3 regions of the Janthinobacterium paucivorans genome follow, and region 3 is predicted to be linked to each of the others. Evidence: predicted binding sites of a transcription regulator. Region 3 holds the regulator's gene; each other region holds the start of a gene.

Region 1 (4,280 bases), on a different contig from region 3:
GAGACATCCTTTTGCATGCAGTGCACAGCGCCCATGTCATTCGCCTCGACCGCATAGCGGCCATTGCCCGTGATGCGGCGCAGGATCGCCAGTTCGCTGCCCGCCTCGATCAGCGCTTGCGTCGACAACACCACTTCCTTGCCGCTTGCAGCAAGCATGTCGGCGATATCGAGCCAGTCGGCCAGGCGCAGCTCGTGCCTGCGCGAGCATACGGTTTCGCCCAGATACACGATATCGACGGCGCTGCCGGCGATCTGTTGGTAAAACTCGAAGACGGTGGCGCGCGGCCAGTAGTACAGCAAAGGGCCCAAAGAGAGTTTCAGCATGCCTTTTCCAGTATCTTTTAAGTTACAAAACCGTAGCGAGCGGCTCGCAGCGAGGCCGAGAAGCGCAGCCGTGCTTGAGCACGGGGCCGCGCCCCGGGATGCGCGGCAGGTTTTGCTATTTCCAGGAGCGATGGTAAGCGCCCAGAGTGTGCTGCTGACCCTCGGCCAGCTTGTCCATGGCCGCCATCCAGGCCGGCTTGACGGCGTAGCGCGGATGACCTTCTCGGCAGGCGTCAATCGCTTCACGCCACACGCGCGTCACCTGCGCCACGTAGGCGGGACTGCGCTGGCGCCCTTCGATTTTCACGGCACGCACGCCCATGGCGATCAGTTGCGGCAGCAGCGCCAGGGTATTCAAGCTGGCCGGCTCCTCGATCGCGTAATACACTTCGCCATTGACGTCGAAACGCCCCTTGCACAGAGTCGGATAGCTGGCGTTTTCAGCCGGTGCGTAGCGCTCGATCAGCACGCCGTTCAAGCGCGACTCCAGACCGTTCGGTGTTTCCAGCCAGCGCACGGCCTTCGCTGGCGAGCATACGCCGTGGGTGTTCGGCGCCTCGCCCGTCGCATACGACGACAGTGCGCAGCGCCCTTCGACCATGACGCACAAGCTGCCGAAGCCGAACACCTCGATCTCCACCGCGGTCTTGCTGATCAGTTGTTCCACCTGCGCCATCGACAGCACGCGCGGCAGCACGGCGCGGGAGATGCCGAAGTGTTCGTGATAGAAGTTGATGGCTTCATAATTCGTGGCCGAGCCCTGCACCGACAGGTGCAGGCGCAGCTGCGGCTGGTGCTGGGCGGCGTAGGCCATCAGACCTGGATCGGCGACGATTATGGCGTCGATGCCCGACGCGGCGGCGCGGTCGATGGCGCTGCGCCACACGGCCCAGTTATGCGCCTGCGGATAGGTATTTAGTGCCAGCAGCACCTTGCGTCCGTACTGGTGGGCGTAGCGCACCCCCTCGGCGATGGCCTTCTCGTCGAAGTTGAGGCCGGCGAAATTGCGCGCATTGGTGGCGTCGCGAAAGCCCAGATAAACGGTGTCGGCGCCATTATCGACGGCCGCTTTCAGGGCGGGCAAGCTGCCGGCAGGGCAAACCAGTTCCAATGGTCCGGCTACGCAGGGGGCGGTGGTTGCTTCAAGCATCATGCTGTTCTCAGTCCTGTATCGGCTCAGGTGCACACTATAGCCCCGCCCATGCTGCCCAGTCGTTGATGCAGGTGAAGGAATACATGCATGGCTGGCGCACCTTCAACTTGCTTGACCTGGCTGTAAAATGCCCATCTTTCCTCCTGTTTGAAGGCCCACCATGCCCCGCAAAGCGCTGCTGATTTTCCTGCTGACCGTGTTCGCGCGCCGCCAACGGCCGCAGTTGCAGCAGGTCGCCATCTTCGAGGCGCGCATGGCCAGCTGGAGCACCTATACGCCGCTGGAAATCTGCGCCCGGGTGCTGCCCACCTCTGTCACCAGCATCGCCGCCTTCTTTTGCGCGAGCTGGCTGGTCCTGCGCGAAACGCGCTGGAACAAAACCGCCTGAGGCGTAATGCCGTTCAGTTAGTGTGTTAGTGATGCTATTTTTAGCCCAAGAACCAGGACAGGGGTCGGACCCTGAGGGTCCGACCCCAGCTCTTTGCCTCTGGGGTTAGCGAATTTACTGGCGCTCATAAATCACGCCAAAATCCTTAACTGAACGGCATTACCGCCTGAGGTGGTTTTTTCACCTGGATCAAGGATACGCACAGCGCTTGCACGCCACCTTTGACATCACTACATTTAGTCGATAGTCTTCAAAAAACACCGTATGTTGTGTTTATTGGAGGTTCCATGGTGACAAATGCAGTTTCCCCCACACGCGGCCAGGTCGATGTCGCCGCGTCCATCAATGAATACCTGGAGCGGCGCGACTGGCGCGTCAACGCCAACGCTAACCAGGGATACTCCCTCGGTGGCCTGATCCTCAATGTGTCGGGCAAGGTCATCGCCAACTACTGGCTGGACCAGGTGTATCCGCCGGAAGTGGGCGCGGCGCACCGCGAAGCGGCGCTGCACATCCACGACCTCGACATGCTGGCCGGCTATTGCGCCGGCTGGTCGCTGCGTACACTGCTGCATGAAGGCTTGAACGGTGTACCAGGAAAAGTTGAGTCAGGCCCGCCGAAACACATGTCGAGCGCTGTCGGCCAGATCGTCAATTTCCTCGGCACCCTGCAAAACGAATGGGCCGGCGCGCAGGCGTTCAGCTCCTTCGACACCTATATGGCGCCCTACATCCGCAAGGACAGCCTGCGCTACGAAGACGTGCGCCAATGCATGCAGGAGCTGATCTTCAACCTCAACGTGCCATCGCGCTGGGGCACGCAGACGCCGTTTACCAACCTCACTTTTGACTGGGTTTGCCCGGACGACCTGCGCCAGCAGATTCCCGTCATCGCCGGCCAGGAGATGGACTTCAGCTATGGCGAGCTGCAGGCGGAGATGGACATGATCAACCGCGCGTATATCGAGATCATGATGGCGGGCGACGCCAAGGGCCGCGTCTTCACCTTTCCCATCCCCACCTATAACATTACCGAGGACTTCGACTGGCATAGCGAGAATGCCGAACGGCTGTTCGAGATGACGGCACGCTACGGCTTGCCCTACTTCCAGAATTTCATCAATTCGGAACTCAAGCCGAACATGATCCGCTCCATGTGCTGCCGATTGCAACTGGACTTGCGCGAGCTGCTTAAGCGGGGCAATGGCCTGTTCGGCTCCGCCGAGCAGACCGGTTCCCTGGGCGTGGTGACCATCAACTGCGCGCGCCTGGGCCACCTGTGGCGCGGCGATGAAGTGGCGCTGCTGGCTGACCTGGACCGCCTGCTGGAACTGGGCAAAGTCAGCCTGGAAATCAAGCGCCGCACCATCGAGGACCTGATGCAGCAAGGCTTGTTCCCCTACACGCAGCGCTACCTGGGCACCCTGCGCAACCACTTTTCCACGCTGGGGGTCAATGGCATCAACGAGATGATCCGCAATTTCAGCAGCGACGCGTATGACATCACGACGCCGCAAGGCCATGCGCTGGCCGTACGCCTGCTCGACCATGTGCGCGCCCGCATGGTGGCATTCCAGGAAGAGACGGGCCACATGTACAACCTGGAAGCGACACCGGCCGAGGGCACCACGTACCGCTTTGCCCGCGAAGACCGCAAACGCTATCCGGCCATCGTGCAGGCGGGCACGCCCGAGCAGCCGTATTACACGAACTCGTCGCAGCTGCCCGTGGGCTACACGGACGACCCGTTCGAGGCTTTGGCCATGCAGGACACACTGCAGCGCAAATATACGGGCGGCACGGTACTGCACCTGTACATGACGGAAGCGCTCTCGGACGCCAACGCCTGCCGCGAGCTGGTAAAGCGCGCCCTGAGCCGCTTTTCGCTGCCCTACATCACGCTCACGCCCACGTTTTCCATCTGCCCACGCCACGGCTACCTGGCCGGCAAACATACATTCTGCCCCACCTGCGACGCGGAGCTGATCGCCCGCAAGCAAGCCCACCCTGCTGCATCACTCGAGGAAACGCCATGAATACACGTCCCGACTTCACTCCCGCCATCAGCCTGCTCGACAGCGAACGCCAGCGCTGCGAAATCTGGACCCGGGTGATGGGCTATCACCGCCCCGTCGCCTCGTTCAACATCGGCAAGCAGGGCGAATTCCATGAGCGCCAGTATTTTACGCAAGCAAGCGCCCGGCTTGACCAGCCCGCCCGCGATGGCAGTTGAACTGAAAGTGGGGGGCCTCACGCCCTTTTCCGCCACCGACTATCCGGGCAAGCTGGCGGCCGTGGTCTTCGTGCAGGGCTGCCCCTGGCGTTGCCGCTATTGCCACAATCCCCATTTGCAGCGGCGCACGCCCGAGGGCGCCATGTCCTGGCGCGACGTGCTGGCTTGGCTGCGCCGCCG
Region 2 (4,280 bases), on a different contig from region 3:
GAGCGCCACGGCTACTTCGCAGCCGACCGCGTTGACAGCCAGCCTGGCAAGCCTGTCTTCAACCGCATCGTCACCCTGAAGGATAGCTGGCAGCCGGCAAAATAAGCCTTCTCGTCGCTCACAAAAAAACCGCTGCGGCGGTTTTTTTTTCGCTTCAGAGAGAAACATTGCCTGTTGACTATCATCAGGATAATTTTGTATATTAGGCAGCTATTAGGAAATTTGCAATTTGCAATTTGCAATTTCGATAGTCCTTGTGCCCGCGAATACCGCCTCGCCCGCACAGGCCGTACCCGATTCCTCTTCCTGATGCGCATTGCGATGTCTTCTATTGCCGGCGAACGCCCCCTACCTGTTGAAAAAGGACCGCTCTGGCAGCTCGGCTTGATGCTCTCGGTGATGGTGGGCATACTGTTCTACATGGCCGCCTCGCTGTCGATCGAAAACGACGCCAGCGACCTGTTCAATAATCTGACGCGCACTAGCCAGAAAAACATCACATCGCGCCTCAAGTCATATGCCAACCTGCTGCGCGGCACGGCCAGCCTGTTCCGCGCCAACGAGCACGTGAGCCGCGAGCAATTCCACCGCTACGTGGCGAACATGGCCTTGCCACAGAACTACCCGGGCGTGATGAATCTCAATTACAGCCGGGCGCTCGAGCATGCACAGCGTGCCGCCTTCGAAGCGGCCATGCAGCGCGACTATCCGCCCGGGCGCGACGGCTATCCGGCGTTTGCCATCCATCCACCGGCCCCACGCCCCCGTTATTCCGTGCTGGTGTACCTCGCGCCGATTGCCAGCACCCCGGACAAATACGGCTACGACATCGCCGAGCGCGCCCTGATCGCTGAAGTGCTGGCGCAGTCGCGCGATTCGGGGCAGATCAGCAACTCCGGCGTGCCCGTGCCGATGCAAAGCCAGCCGCAACTGACGGGCATGGCCATGCGCCTGCCCGTGTACCGCTTCGGCATGCCGACCGACACCGTGGCGCAAAGGCGCGCGGCCTACCAGGGTTCCGTCGGCATCGGCTACGACCTGGTGACGATGATACGCACCGCACTGGCCGACATGCCGGTACGCAATGTCCGCCTGACTCTGTTCGATATCGGCTCCCGGACGCCTGGACAGCTGGACAAGCCGCTGGACTTGCCACACACGATGCGCCCCATCTTCGACAGTACGACGGCGGACGTGCAGATACCCTGGTGGCTACCCAGCAACTCGGGGCAATATCTGAGCAGCACGAAGCTAATCGAGCACAATGGCCGCGTGTGGCAAGCAATGTTCAGCGTGCGCAAGAGCGAGCTATATACGCGCTTTGAAACCTTCCTGCCTTGGCTGGCCCTGCTGACCGGCTTTAGCGGCACCATGCTGCTGTACATGCTGTTCCATACCATGGCCTCGTCGCGCCAGAGGGCCGTCCAGATGGCGATGGGCATGACGCAGGAATTGCGCGCCAGCCAGATCCGTCTGCAGCTGTCGCACCAGAAACTGCGCCGCCTGGCCGCCCACGCCGACCGGGCCAAGGAAGAAGAGCGCAAGCGCATCGCGCGCGAAATCCACGACGACCTGGGACAGAACCTGCTGGTCTTGCGCATCGATGCCGACATGCTGGCCTCGCGCACGCAGCGCCATCACCCACGCTTGAACGCCCGCGCCCGCTCGACCCTGGCGCAGATCGACGCTACCATCAAGAGCGTGCGCCATATCATCAATGACTTGCGCCCTACCGTGCTGGACCTGGGCGTGAATGCAAGCGTCGAATGGCAGGTGACGCAATTTTGTCGGCGCACGGGCATCGCCTGCGAAGTAAGCGAAAGCCATGACGACATTTTTTTGAGCGACGAGTGCGCCACGGCCCTGTTCCGTATCTTGCAAGAGTCGCTCAGCAATGTTTTCCAGCATGCCAATGCCAGCCGCGTGCAAGTCAAGCTGGAAAAGTGCCACGACAGCGTCTCGCTGAGCGTCAGCGACAACGGCGTGGGCGCGGCGATCAACGGACGCAACAAGCCGGGCTCGTTTGGCCTGGTGGGGATCGAGGAGCGTATCAAGTTACTGGGTGGCACTTTCTACATAGAAAGCAGTCCCGGTGCCGGCATGAGCGTGCGTGTCAGCGTGCCGCTGAACGCAGACGCTAGCGCGTTTCCCTACCAAGACGAACGCCGGGCCTAGGCCTGACAGGCAGTTCCTGCCTGCAGCAAGCAGCAAGCACAATTTGCGTATTCTGCAATTAGATGCAATATTAATGCAGAACAACTCAGCGCCTGCCCGCCATGGGCCAGGCATGCCTCGACCATTGACAAGGAGTACACACCAGCGCTCTTGCTTGTTGCACTGTATTGCCCACAACACTGTTTACCAAAGGATACTCATGAATACGAACGACAGTTTCAAGGCAATTGCCGATTTGAATTTGGAGGCGATCAAGGTCAAGTTGATGCACCGGGAGTCAGGCGAAGGATGGAGCCTGGAGAAGGCAAATGCGGTGGAATTCGAATACCGACGCTTCCTGATCCTGATGAAACAGTTTCCGCAAGAAGAAACGGCGCCACTGATGGACGTCGATACCTTCTGGCATTACCACATCCTCGACACCCTGAAGTATGCGGCCGACTGCGACCAGGTCTTCGGCTATTTCCTCCATCATTTCCCGTACATCGGCCTGCGTGGCGAAGACGACGAAGCGGCGCACCAGCGCGTGGGCGAACGCATGAAGCAGTTGTATGAGCAAACGTTCGGGGAAGATTATATCCGCGCAGAAACGGCGTATTCGGGGCGTGCCGTGCAGGCGGCGTATTCAGGAAGGGCGGTGCAGGCCGCGTATTCGGGGCGTGCCGTGCAAACGGCGTTTTCCAGCGCAGCGGTGCAGACGATGGCGTATTCGGGAAGGGCCGTACAAACAGCATTTTCCAGTGCAGCGGTGCAAGCGACGGCGTATTCGGGCCGCGCAACAGGAACTGCCAATACCGCATTTTCCAGCGCGCCTGCCACCTTGGCCGGCGCAATAGTCAAATCATCCACGACTGGCGCGGAAATGCGGCGTTTCTATATCGATCGTCCGGTCTTGAACCGCGACCCGCAATAGAACTGCGCAAAACAGCTGCGGCTACCGCACGCGGCAAGCCTGTCTTACCCAGACGGCACCTCTCAGTTTGCCGTCTGTCAGGTGCTCTTAGGCAGCCATCAACTCGCGCAATTCACGAATGCTGAAATCGCTGATTTCATGCATGCGGATGAGGATCGTGGCGCCGATCGGCAAGGTATTATGACGAATCTTGCTGATCACAGGTGGCGCCACTTCCAGCGCTCGCGACAGGGCGGCATCGTTTTTCAGTTGCAGCTTGTCGATGATCGCATCGAGCACGCGATTCGGGTTGTAGGTAGGCAAAGAGGTAATTTGTTTGAGAGACATGATCAAAATCCGTACTTGTTGTATTGGTGCACAAAGAGACAGAATGTCTCTTTTGCAATAATTCAGGGTAAACACACTAAAAAGCGCCATCACTTATGCGGCCTTTACGCCACAAACGATATAATACACGCTATTGTTGATTTTTGCGTAACTTAAAGCAAAATTGTGACAATTGAAGAGAATTGACGCACGTTCGATGTGCTAGAGGATAACTCAAATCAGGAAAATTTGCTGCAAGTCATGCATTTTTTAAATACGCAATACCGCTGCGTACCAGCCAGACCAGCGCCATGAGCGTGCTCAGGCGAGCCATGTCGGCAGCCAAATACCAGCCTTGCGCTGCCACGCCGGCCGGGGTGATCGTCAGGCAGGTATAGGGGGAGGCGTGTATGCGGCACCAGGCCAGTTGCCGGCGAATTTCATCGGGCGGCGGCGGCGGCTGCTGCGCATATTCGCGGCCACGCATATAGGCGCGCACTTCTTCCTTGCTGGGATGACTCGCAGTTCGCATGGCTCGCTCCTGCTGACGGCAAACAACGTCACGCTCATGATAGTGCTGGCCACAAATAGCCTGGACGCGTGACGACATTGCTCAGCATATCGCCAGTTCACCATGGCGCCCTTGCGTTGCATCAAATGGCCAGGCCACGCTGTTGCGACGAACCCACACTGCCGCATGCGCCGGCGGCATGGCGGACTATGACCTGCCTTGCTTGACGCTTATTTTTTTTGCTGGCGCACGCGCTGCTGCTGTTTTTCCTGCGTTTGCTGGCGATTCTGCTTGCGCTCGAACAGGGTGACCGCATCTTTCTTGGCTTGCTCGGCGGTACGCATTTCCTCGTGCGCATCGTGCGGGACAAAAAAT
Region 3 (4,280 bases):
GCCAGCGAGGTTGACGAGGATTTGTAGCAGGCGCTGGGCGTCGCCTACCAGGCACCGCGGCACGTCGGGCTCGACGGCGATGGCCAGTTCCAGCTCCTTTTTACCCGCATTCATGGTCATCGTCGTGGCCAGGGAATTCATGACTTCATCGAGGTCGAACTCGACGGGCGACAATTCCATGCGACGCGCTTCGATCTTCGAATAATCGAGCACGTCGTTGAGGATGCCCAGCAGTGATTGGCCCGCCACGCGCACCATGGTCAAATACTTGCGCTGTTCCGTGTCGAGCTTGGTATTTCCCAGCAGGTACACCATGCCCAGCACGGCATTGAGGGGTGTGCGGATTTCATGACTCATATTGGCTACGAAGTCGCTCTTTGCGCGGTTGGCCGCCTCGGCCCGGTCGCGCTCCTGTTCCAACTCCTCCGCGCGTGCTTCGAGCTCTTGCTGCAGGCGATCGCGTTCGCTCATTAGGTCGTTGAACGCTTCCGTCAGTTCGCCGATCTCGTCGCGCTGCCGCACCGGTACCGGGCTGAAACGACTACCGCTAGTGCGCAGCGCTTGCAGGGTGTCGCGCAGGCGTACCAGCGGCGACAGCAGGCGCACGGTAAGCCAGCCCAGAACAAAAGCGGCCAGCAGCGAAGCGAGGATACCCCACAGCACCAGCCGGTACAGCACACCATCGAACGGCTCGAAGGCATCATCGACGGGCAGCGAGGTAGCCAGCAGCCAGTTCACCGATTTCAGGCGCTTGAAGCTGTTGACGGCCGTGATGCCGCGGCTGTCGGTGCTGATCATGCTGCCTTCGCCATCTTGTTTCAGCAGCGCGGTGGTCGCCAGATTGGTGTCCGGCTGGCGCGGCTGCAGCAAACGGCTGGGGTCGGGGTGCAGCACGTAGCGCGGCACGGCGCCGCGCGTGAGAATCGAGTAATAGCCGTTCTTGCCGATTTTTTCCGAGCGCAGGCGCCCCAGCAGGTTGTCCTTGTACAAACGCAGCACGCCGACCACCATGCCGGCCACCTGGCCATCGGCGGCCATGACGGGTGCGACCATTTGCACGATGGGCATGCCGCTCGACTTGCTCAGCATTGGCTCGGTGATCATGGGTAGGCGCGTGCGCAGGACGGTCTGGAAATACTCGCGCTCGGTGACGTTGATGCCTGCACGCCCCTTGACGAGCGGCATGTCGGCCACGATGGCGCCTTGCGCGTCGAGCACCAGTACATCGTCGAACAGGACTAGCATCGAGCGCCGCGTATAGTATTGGCGCAATTGGGCGGGCTGTGCGATCAATTCCGGCGGCTGCTGCCTGGCCGTCAGGGTGACAATCTGCAGCAGCATGCCCAGCTTGTCGTCGAGCTCGGCAGCGGTACGCGTGATCAGCGAGTATTGCTGGCCCAGCAGTACTTGGCTGAAGTCGTCGCGCATGTGCTGCACCTGGATCATGGTGACCAGCGCGATCATGGCGATCGAGGTCAGGCTGGTGGCCAGGGCGACTTTTGCTTTAATGCCGAGAGGCTTCATGATGTCCTTTTGAGTACCGGGCGGCACAGACGGCAGATAACGCCTTCAAGAATTCTCCTATCAATACATTAACTTTGCAAGCGGCGCTGAGTAAATTGCCCTCCCCGTATGGGCTTTTGACGATGTTGCCATATAATTAAAGGATGGACGTCGTTTATTCACCGAAATTACGCTGAAATTGGCACACGGCAACTCTGTATGCAGTAAACTTGTCATTGCATTTTCTAAAAGGTACCGACATGACTGAAGCGCTCCTCACTCTCACCTTGCCCGCAGTGAACGTGGAAGCATTGCGTGCGCGATGTTCGACTTGCAGCATGCATCAATTGTGCCTGCCGATGGGTCTCGATGTGGGCGACATGGACAGGCTAGACCAGATCATCGGCCGTCGTCGCAAGATTGTGCGTGGTGCCTCGCTGTTTCGCATCGGCGATTCGTTCCAGAACTTGTACGCGATTCGTCTGGGGCATTTCAAGACGTACCAGATCAATCCTGGCGGCGAAGAGCAAGTGACGGGTTTTCAGATGGCCGGCGAACTGCTGGGCATGGATGCCATCAGCGCCGACCGCCACCACTGTAATGCGGTGGCGCTGGAAGATAGTGAAGTGTGTGAAATTCCATTTTCCAGCCTGGAACAATTGCTGGGTAATATGCCAACCTTGCTGCGCCATTTCCATCGCATGATGAGTCAGGAAATCACGCGCGAGCAAAGTGTCATGCTGTTACTGGGCAATATGCAGGCGACCCAGCGTTTTGCCGCCTTTATCGTCAACCTGGCTTCGCGTTATGAAGCGCGCGGCTATTCGGCCAGCAAATTTCAGCTGCGCATGTCGCGCGAGGAAATTGGTAACTACCTGGGGTTGACCATCGAGAGCGTCAGCCGCTTATTGTCGAAGTTTAAGAAGGAAGGCTGGCTGCGCGTTTCCAACCGCGAGATCGAGATCTTGCAGCCGGCAATATTGAAGGCCATTACGGCCGGCACGGACGTCTGCAAATAATAGCACCGTCAAAACCTGCTGCGCGTCGCGCTTTGCGGCCTGCGATGCTCGCTGTGCTCTAGCACAGCTGCGCTCTTAGCCACAAATCACTGCCGCTCGCTACGGTTTTTTCCCGGCGCTGTACGTTATAGCTCTGCATCCGCCTGCAGCGCGATGCTGCGCTGCAGTGGCCAGGTCCAGATGCCGGACAGGCGCCACTCGCGTTTGTCGTTTTCCACCAGCACTTGCCAGCGGCTGCGCTCTAGCATCGGTAGCGCTACTGAGAAGTTGCCGGCCGCATCGGGCTGCACCAGTAGCTTGATATCTTTTTCCGGCAGGGTCGCATGCGCCAGGTGCAGCTGCAACGGACCCTGGTAAGCCTTGCCGACGCTGCGCACGGAACCACTGAGACGCGCCGACGCCACGTCATAGGACAGGCTGGTAGCCATCGCCAGCTTGCTGGCGACCGTATCGCGTCGCAAGTCCTGGTTGATGGCCTTACCTTGCTTGTAATAATCGCCCACCACCAGCGCATCGGGCTGCGTAAACGCGATATACGCCATGCAGCTGCCAACGACCATGGACAGGCCGGGACCTATCATCAGCAGCCAAGGCCAGCGATGCTTGTACCATGGTGCAACGGGTGCTTGCAGCTTGAGGCTGTCGGACATTTTGTTCTCCTTGAGGGCAGGCCCTTTGGGCCTGACCCCAGCTTTTGCTTCTGGGTTGAAAATAAAGTAAAGCTAACGCATGTTTGATGCTGGCCCAACGGCGAAATGCCGGGGTCAGACCCGAGGGATCTGACCCCAACATCAACCTTAGCGCGGCACGATGAATACCGCGCCTTCACGCACATGCAACGCTGGGTTGTCCAGCGAGTGCAATTCGATGGCAATCTTGTTCGAGCCCTTCTCGCCGACACCGTGCGGCACGCGCAGGCGGATGGGCCAGCCCAGCGTTTCCGTCGGCTGTAACGTCACCTCTTCGCGCGTCAGCAAGGTCAGGCCCGGCAAGCCGGAAACGCTGATTTTAAAATGCTGAGTTTGCTCCGAGGTATTCATGATTTGCAAGCGGTAAACGTTCTCGACCATGCCGTCTTCCACTTCGCGACCCATCGAACCGCGGTCGCGGATGACGTCCATTTTCAGGGGGGTGCGCAGGGCCAGTGAGGTACACACGGCGATGATGATCAGCCCCAGGATGGCGGTGTAGATCAGTACGCGCGGGCGCGTGGCGCGCTGGCGGATTTGCTGCGAACTGAAGTTGTTTTCCATCGCATGGTCGGTACTGTAGCGTACCAGTCCGCGCGGCCGGTCGACCTTATCCATCACGCTGTTGCAGGCATCGACGCAGGCGGCGCAGCCGATGCATTCATACTGCAGGCCGTTGCGAATATCGATGCCGGTCGGACACACTTGCACGCACAGGGTGCAGTCGATGCAGTCGCCCAGCTTGTCGTTGTTGCCGGCCTTCTTGCTCATGGCACCACGCGGTTCGCCGCGTTTGGCATCGTAGGTGATGATCAGGGTATCCTGGTCGAACATGGCGCTCTGGAAGCGCGCGTAGGGGCACATGTATTTGCACACCTGCTCGCGCAGCCAGCCCGCGTTGCCGTAGGTTGCCAGGCTGTAGAACAAGACCCAGAACCATTCCCAGGGACCGAAATCGAGGGTGATCACCTCGTGCGCCAGTTCCTTGATCGGCGTGAAATAGCCGACAAAAGTAAAGCCCGTCCACAGGGCGATGGCGCCCCACACCAAGTGCTTGGCCGTCTTCTTG

What was found. Region 3 encodes FNR, which switches genes on or off when oxygen is low (the NO sensors DNR and NnrR bind a similar motif). Its sites were predicted from a motif close to TTGATNNNNATCAA; they were not measured.
Region 1: ACQ4V8_RS13455 (ribonucleoside triphosphate reductase) is a predicted target of FNR. The motif match lies at 2,047-2,060, and genes of this name have one in related genera.
Region 2: ACQ4V8_RS07685 (glycine-rich domain-containing protein) is a predicted target of FNR. The motif match lies at 2,246-2,259, and genes of this name have one in related genera.

What each region holds. Positions count from the first base shown of each region.
Region 1 is NZ_JBNYXR010000010.1:7,368-11,647, reverse strand. Features, by position in the region: gene ubiV (ubiquinone anaerobic biosynthesis protein UbiV) at 1-326, opposite strand, end outside; gene ubiU (ubiquinone anaerobic biosynthesis protein UbiU) at 442-1,479, opposite strand; gene ACQ4V8_RS13460 (hypothetical protein) at 1,640-1,867, shown strand; gene ACQ4V8_RS13455 (ribonucleoside triphosphate reductase) at 2,155-3,903, shown strand; gene nrdD (anaerobic ribonucleoside-triphosphate reductase) at 3,900-4,100, shown strand; gene ACQ4V8_RS13445 (anaerobic ribonucleoside-triphosphate reductase activating protein) at 4,090-4,280, shown strand, end outside.
Region 2 is NZ_JBNYXR010000005.1:35,395-39,674, reverse strand. Features, by position in the region: gene ACQ4V8_RS07695 (glutamine--tRNA ligase/YqeY domain fusion protein) at 1-105, shown strand, start outside; gene ACQ4V8_RS07690 (sensor histidine kinase) at 322-2,175, shown strand; gene ACQ4V8_RS07685 (glycine-rich domain-containing protein) at 2,375-3,088, shown strand; gene ACQ4V8_RS07680 (hypothetical protein) at 3,176-3,415, opposite strand; gene ACQ4V8_RS07675 (hypothetical protein) at 3,654-3,926, opposite strand; gene ACQ4V8_RS07670 (hypothetical protein) at 4,136-4,280, opposite strand, start outside.
Region 3 is NZ_JBNYXR010000011.1:114,322-118,601, forward strand. Features, by position in the region: gene ACQ4V8_RS14710 (response regulator) at 1-1,524, opposite strand, end outside; gene fnr (fumarate/nitrate reduction transcriptional regulator Fnr) at 1,764-2,522, shown strand; gene ACQ4V8_RS14720 (FixH family protein) at 2,648-3,172, opposite strand; gene ccoG (cytochrome c oxidase accessory protein CcoG) at 3,320-4,280, opposite strand, start outside.